DNA from 3 places in the Clostridium sp. ATCC BAA-442 genome. Region 3 is predicted to be linked to each of the others. Evidence: riboswitches for the same ligand, from Rfam matches in the RefSeq annotation. Region 3 holds a riboswitch; each other region holds the start of a gene.
The links. Region 3 has a riboswitch for cobalamin ahead of cbiD (cobalt-precorrin-5B (C(1))-methyltransferase CbiD). Riboswitches for the same ligand answer to the same signal wherever they lie in the genome.
Positions count from the first base shown of each region.

Region 1: linked by a shared signal. The riboswitch ahead of ACESY8_RS05360 (ABC transporter substrate-binding protein) and the one ahead of cbiD (cobalt-precorrin-5B (C(1))-methyltransferase CbiD) in region 3 are both predicted to bind cobalamin.
Region 2: linked by a shared signal. The riboswitch ahead of ACESY8_RS05405 (homing endonuclease associated repeat-containing protein) and the one ahead of cbiD (cobalt-precorrin-5B (C(1))-methyltransferase CbiD) in region 3 are both predicted to bind cobalamin.

Region 1 covers NZ_CAXSQB010000008.1:39,739-41,998, reverse strand. Annotated here, with positions in the region: gene ACESY8_RS05360 (ABC transporter substrate-binding protein) at 1-1,179, opposite strand, end outside; cobalamin riboswitch at 1,404-1,579, opposite strand; cobalamin riboswitch at 1,820-2,005, shown strand; gene ACESY8_RS05355 (nitrogenase component 1) at 2,132-2,260, shown strand, end outside.
Region 2 covers NZ_CAXSQB010000008.1:51,663-53,922, reverse strand. Annotated here, with positions in the region: gene ACESY8_RS05410 (PQQ-binding-like beta-propeller repeat protein) at 1-533, opposite strand, end outside; gene ACESY8_RS05405 (homing endonuclease associated repeat-containing protein) at 993-1,358, opposite strand; cobalamin riboswitch at 1,585-1,860, opposite strand.
Region 3 covers NZ_CAXSQB010000027.1:5,039-7,298, reverse strand. Annotated here, with positions in the region: gene ACESY8_RS12195 (TetR/AcrR family transcriptional regulator) at 1-453, shown strand, start outside; gene ACESY8_RS12190 (hypothetical protein) at 525-926, shown strand; cobalamin riboswitch at 976-1,159, shown strand; gene cbiD (cobalt-precorrin-5B (C(1))-methyltransferase CbiD) at 1,252-2,260, shown strand, end outside.

The DNA.
Region 1 (2,260 bases), on a different contig from region 3:
GAGGACATTCAGCTCGCTGCTGTCGGGCATATCCCGCCAGCCGTCGCCGTCAGCATCCACATAACCGCCCTCATCCAGCAGGGCGTTGGCTTCGTCCACGTCCTGAGCCAGCTCGGGCAGCGAGCCGTCAAAGCCCTTATTGGGGGGCGCCACGATACCGGCGTGGGGGATCTGGCCGTCCTCCCCTCCGATGGTGACGCGGAGCAGCTCGTAGTCCAACGCGGCCCGCACGGCCTTGCGGAAGATCAGGTCGTCGGTGGGCTGCTCGTTGAAGCCGAACACCAGTTGATAGTTGCCGGGGTTGTCGCTCATGCCGGGATCCAGCCCCTCCACTCCGGTGATGGAGTCCACCATGGTGGCGTTCAGGGAGTTGGAGTAGTCGTACATGGCGTCCACCTCCCCGCTGCGCAGGGCCATCACCAGGGCGTCGTGGCTGTCGTAGGTGCGCACGGTCAGCTTGCGCACGGTCAGCTCCTGTCCCATGTAGGTATCCGACACCGCCTCTAGGGTCATGCTCTGGGCCTCCTCGTCCACGCCTGTGAGCTTGTAGGGGCCGCAGCCGATAGCGGCGTCCTCGCCGGTGTACTCGGCGTATTCGCCCTCCACCTTGGACCACACATGCTCCGGCCGAAGGGTGACGAAGTTAGCCATGCTGTTGAGCATGGTGAAGGCCTTGCCGTCGGTCAGCGTCAGGGTGGCCGTGGTCTCATTCACCGCCTCCACCCCTGTCAGGCCGCTGCAATAGCTGGACTTGCGGTCGATCAGATATTGGAAGGTAAACACCACGTCATCCATGGTCACAGGTTCACCGTCGTGCCAGGTGAGGCCCTGATCTGTGGCAAAGGTGGCGGTAATGGTATTCAAGTCGCCGCTCAGCTCCCAGCCCGTCATGAAAAAGGGCTGAACCTTGCCATTCTCATCGGTGACTACAAAGGGAGCGGTGACCACCGCGTTGTAGTTGAGCTTGCCGAAGATACCGTTTTCCGTCATAACGTTGGCGCCGTCAATGGCGGCGGTGGTACCGATGCGCAGTTCCTCCACATAGGCAACGGAGGACTTGCCGCTCTCCACCGCTTCCGGCGGGCCGCTTTGGGTGGAAGCCGCCGGGTTCTGTCCCGCGCAGCCGGCTGCGGTCAGCGCAAGAGCGCTGGCCAGCAGAAGGGATGCCAGTCGTTTCATACATGTTCCTTCTTTCCTTCTCTTAAATTTCTATTCAAAACAGGGACGGTCCCCTGCTTTGGTCTTATAATGAAAGAGCATTCCTGTTTTGTCGTTAGAAAACAGGAATGCTCTTTGTCCTGGATATGCAAAAAGGGCACCGCCGTCCCCAGCGATGCCCAGTTAATGCCCCAATGACCGCGATATCCACCGCGGCAGCATCCAATTCTCCCTCGCCGAAAGAATAGAATCCGATAGACATGGCAGGTCTTCTGACTCCAGATCATCCGGCTTCGCTCACCTTCCCGGTTTCCCAGTGGTATTAAGCGGGCCGTCCCTGTTACAGCAGCGGGAGCTGTCGCAGACTTGCACTGCGTTCCCTTTTCAATACAAACGTATCACCATATCCTGCTATATGAAATTATGGATTCAGTATACACCGCCGTCCAAGGCCTGTCAATATGTGTCTAACTGCGCCGAATGCTCTCCACTTACGGAGCCTAGCGGCAACAGGCACATTCCATTCCCACCGGCTCACCGCCGCATCTGCTCTTCGCCGCCTGTAACGGGCGAACCAATCAAGTATAAGAAATCTCGCGTTGAGAGCAGTCACAGGAGATCACCCCCCTTTTCTTTCCGGCCGGGCTGTGCTATAATTCCTTCATATACGTTTTCAGCAAGTGGCCAGACTCCGTCTGGTTAGAGGGAATCGGGTGCAACTCCCGAGCGATCCGGTCACTGTAAGCGGGGAGCGGGCTGCAGATCGCCATTGCATGTTTCACATGTGAGAAGGCGCAGCACGTGACGAGCCGCAAGCCAGGAAACCTGCTTGCTGAATTTGTGGGGACGCTTCCGGTGAAAGCTGCTCCACAGGCCGCCGGCCCTGCCGGTGCGCCTGTCTGCAAGCCGGCTCCGCGTCAGAATACGCGGGGCCGGCGATTTTGCTTTCTCCGGGCAGAGAGGAGAAATGCGCATGCGACAGCCTTTTTTTGAAGATCTGATGACCGCGATGTACCCCTCCGGCCTGCTGCACACCTTTGGTGTAAACGGGAAGATCTCCGGCAGCGTGGGGGCGGTGGGGGAAATGCAGGAGGTGCTTCCG
Region 2 (2,260 bases), on a different contig from region 3:
CTGCCGGTACCGGTAAGCCACTCACCGCCCTCGTAGTCGTCATACTGGCTGATGGTACCCACATAGAGGGTATCGTCCGACGCGTCGTCGGGGGTACCCTTGTCGTCCAGATAGGGGGTAGACAGTTGGAAGCCGCTCTTGGCGTTCAGAGAGGTTCCCTCCGTGCCATAGGGATCGGTAGTCCAGACGATGCTGCTGCCGCCATTTTCCGCGCACCTGATCTTGGCTACCAGCGCGCCGCTGGCTCCATAGCCATCGTAGAGAACGTAAGCATAGGTAGTCCCGTTCACCGTCTGCATTACAGGCACGTTGTCCACGCCATCCCAGCCGGAGCCGGTACACTTAAGTTGGATGTAGCTGTTCAGGCCGGAAGCATCCGGCGTGGTAGGAGCCTCCGTCACCACCGCGTTGTGATTGTTGCTGCCGCCGTAGACGTTCCAAGACGCGAACGCGCTGGTGGACAGCATGCCCGCGGCCATCGCCAGAGACAGGCACACGGACAGAACCTTTTTGCCGTTTTTCATCTTTTGCATGGCTTTTTCTCCTTCAAAATTAAACTTCCTTTGCTCGACCGCCGCACGAGCAGGATTCCCCGTGCGGCATGCACACGGACTCAGCAGCCATAGGCGTGCATGCTCCCATGGCCGCAATCAAAAGACATTTCCCAACCACCCGACCTTTCCAGTTCGCATAAAATTCCCATGTTACTTATCGTCACGGCCTGTCCGGCCTGTGAACGCGCCCTTACGCAAGCACCGGACCCCGTTCCTGCGCTCCCGTCCGCCCCGACGCAGACCGCGTTGTTCGGCCCTTGGCGCGCTCCTCTCCCCGCGCGCTTCCCCAGGCCGGTATCCCCTTCCGATGCCGCTATTCAGTTGTCGGCCGCGCTTCGGCCATTTGAAACGGGCGAAGGCCCGCTGGATTCCTAAAGGAGGCTCGTCATAGGGGTAGCCCCCTATGACGGAAGAAGGGGATCCCCTTCTTCATCAGGATTACTCGCTGCTGTTCTGTTGCTCTGTGTATGCCCGCTCTCTCGCCTGACAGCGGAGCTCCTCCTTGAAGATCTGCCGCTTGGGGAGGGGCTTCTGCTTCTTCGGCGGGACCAGCCCCGCCGCCGTGACCACATTCTTCCAGCAGCCAAAGCGAACCGCGATAAAGTGGCCTCCGATGATCTCCCCGGCGTTGGGCGTCATTCCAAGCCGTGCCGCCTCACCCCGGACATAGTCCAGCAGCTCTTCGTCGCTGGCGTCACCGTGCGTCTGGGCAAACTGAACATTTCGCTGACGAAGCGCTTCCTTGGTGCGCCCAATGAGTTTTTTGCTGAGCTTCTGATCACCGGTGAAATACTTGCCGCTCACAAAACAGCCTCCTGACTTGTGGCACAATCCGGCTGCCCCGCAGACCTCTTGGGGCAATAGAAACAAAAAGACGGACGCATACCGATACGTCCGTCTTTCCCCCGAGCGTGCGAATAAAAAGCGGACGCAAAATATGCGTCCGCTTTTGCACCCATTTCGGGTAGAAGGGGGCACTTATCCCATGCCCTCCTCACATTTGGCATTTATCTCAGAGCAGCCCCAAGGAATTGGGGGTAAGCTCCTAGTAGGTCTTCTGACTGATGTGTCCCGACGGGCCTAAAGCCCGCCTGCGCATATCCGCCGCCTTCCCAGCTAAGCCATTACGACCGCCAGTGACCTGCTTTCGCAGAAAACGGATACACTCCACAATCACAGCTATTGAATTGCACGTCCCCGCAGCTTTCGCCGCGGCTCCTGCTGCAAAACATGTCCAGGAATTTCACCTGATTCCCTTGTTCAGAAACAAGGATGCGTGTCCGGTCCCTGACGGGAACCGGGTCGCGCATTTGCCACAAAAGCCGGATTCATATTAAATTTTACGGGAAGGTGCATGCCGCTCTGCCCATGCGGGACTCAGGAACCATTCCCTTCAAAGAACTATCTTTTGTAAAACTTGTACTTTACAAATGGCTTTCTTTTGAGTTCATTATACAACTTTTTTCTTGAAATGCAAGGGGCAAACACAAAAATTTTCCAAACGCTATTTAACTTATCTCGACCAAGGAGGCAAAAATAAATTCGGCCTGTGGCCGTCATGGAGTTGGCTCCTTTTCGTGGACTTACTTACAAATAGAGATGGCGCCTGTTCCTATTGCGATTTTTGTCGAAAAGTGTTATAATTTTGGTAATATTTTCATCTGTAAACTTGCAGCTCGCTTTTGGGGGCGCCGAATTAAACTCCT
Region 3 (2,260 bases):
CGGGTCTCCGTGGGCTCGGTCTACAACTATTTTTCCGGCAAGACGGAGCTGCTGGCCGCAACGGTGGAGGAGATCTGGATGCAGATTCTGTCCGCGCCGGAGGGGGAGGCGCCCCGGGACGGCTTTGCGGCCTACGTCCACTGGCTGTTCCACCGCATTCAGAGCGGGGCCGGGGAATACCCGGGCTTTTTCCAGGGACATGCGGCGGGCTTCCTGCCCGAGGGGCGGAGCGCGGGCCGGCGAACCATGGAGGAGGCCCTCGGGCGCGTCCGCCAGACGCTGCTGGAGGCGCTGGAGGCGGACTGTGCGGTGCGGCCGTCCGCCTTTGATGCTTCCTTTTCCAGGGAGCAGCTTGCCGCTTTCGTGCTGGACAGCCTGCTGGGGCAGATGAGCCGGGGCGCGGACAACTGTGAGGGGCTGGAGCAGGTGCTCCGCAGGCTGCTCTACCGCTGAGACGGGCGCGGGAACCCGCGCCCTGTTTTGCACATAAAATGAACAATGTTCATAATGAGGAGGAACTTACCATGGTAAAAAAAGAAACATTGCTTTTGCTGGCGGGGCTGGTGTGGGGGGCGGCAGGCTTCAACATCCTGCGCATCGGGCTGCTGGCTTACCCCGGACATGTAACCCTGTGGAATCTGGCGCTCTCTGCGCTGGTCTTCGGGCTGTTTCAGGGCATGGTGTTCGGAAGGCTGGTTCAGCGGCACACCGCGCGCATACGGGGGTATGGCTCGGAGCGGAAGTGGTTCTGGCAGTTTTTTGATGGGAAATCATTTTTGATCATGGTATTTATGATGGCCTTCGGCATCGGCCTGCGGGCCAGCGGACTGGCGCCGGAGGGCTTCATCGCCGTGTTCTACACCGGCCTGGGGGCCTCCCTGCTGACGGCGGGGCTCCGCTTTTTGCTGGCAGTTTCCCGCGGGTAATTTTGAAACCCTGCCTTTACTTTTTTCCCTCATACTGCTATAATGGCAGAGAATTCAATGCACATGCAGTTGCGGCGGTGCCGCAGAACGGGGAAGCCGGTGGAACTCCGGCGCAGTCTTACCTCTACTGTAAGCGCGGACGAAGGTGCACAAGCCATTGGCCCAGCGGGGCTGAGAAGGCGCGCCGGAGGAGGAAGCGCAAGCCAGGAGACCCGCTGCAGAGTGGCAGTTGCGTAGCTCTGAGGTGGAGAGGTGCGGTGTACCCTGGGATTAGGGCCCTCCTCAACCGCGAGGAGGGCCTTTTTGCGTCGAAAGGGGGACACACATGGGGAAATTGGAGCTCTATATCCCGGTGGGGCGGGAGCGGCTGCGCTGCGGCTATACCACCGGCACCTGCGCGGCGGCTGCTGCCGCCGGGGCCGCCGCCCTGCTGCTGGAGGGGGCGGCGCTGCCCGCCGTGCACATCGACACCCCGGCGGGGGTGCGGGTGGAGGCGGAGTTGCTGGAGCACGCCGCCGGGGAAGGCTGGGCCGCCTGCGCGGTGCGCAAGGACGGCGGCGACGATCCCGACGTGACCGACGGGGCGCTCATCTGCGCCCGGGTGGAGCGCAGCGCCGAGCCCGGGATTGTCATTGACGGCGGCCAGGGGGGGGGCCGGGTGACCCGGCCCGGTCTCGACCAGCCGGTGGGGGAGGCGGCCATCAACTCCACCCCCCGCCGCATGATCCAAGAGCAGCTGGAGGCCGCCGCGGCCCGGGCGGGCTACGCCGGCGGGCTGCGGGCGGTGATCTCCGTCCCCACGGGGGAGGCCCTGGCGGGGCGCACCTTCAACCCCCGGCTGGGCATCGAGGGGGGCATCTCCATCCTGGGCACCAGCGGCATCGTCCGCCCCATGAGCGAGGCCGCCCTGCTGGACTCCCTCTACCTGGAGATGGATCAGCAGAGGGCCGCCGGGGCGCGGGACATTGTGGTCACCCCCGGCAACTACGGCGAGGCCTTCGCCCGGGAGAAGCTGGGCCTCAGCCTGGCCCGCTGGTGCACATGCAGCAATTATATCGGCGCGGCCATCGACCACGCCGCCGGGGCGGGCTTCCGCTCGGTGCTGCTGGTGGGCCACCTGGGCAAGCTCATCAAGGTGTCCGCCGGGTGCATGAACACCCACTCCAAGGTGGCCGACGCCCGGCGGGAGACCCTGGCCGCCCACGCCGCCCTGGCGGGGGGAGACCGGGCGCTGGTAAAGGCCCTGTTTGACAGCCCCACCACCGACGCGGGGGTGGAGCTACTGAGGGGGGCCGGCCTGCTGGAGCCGGTGATGGACTCCATCGCCGGGGAGC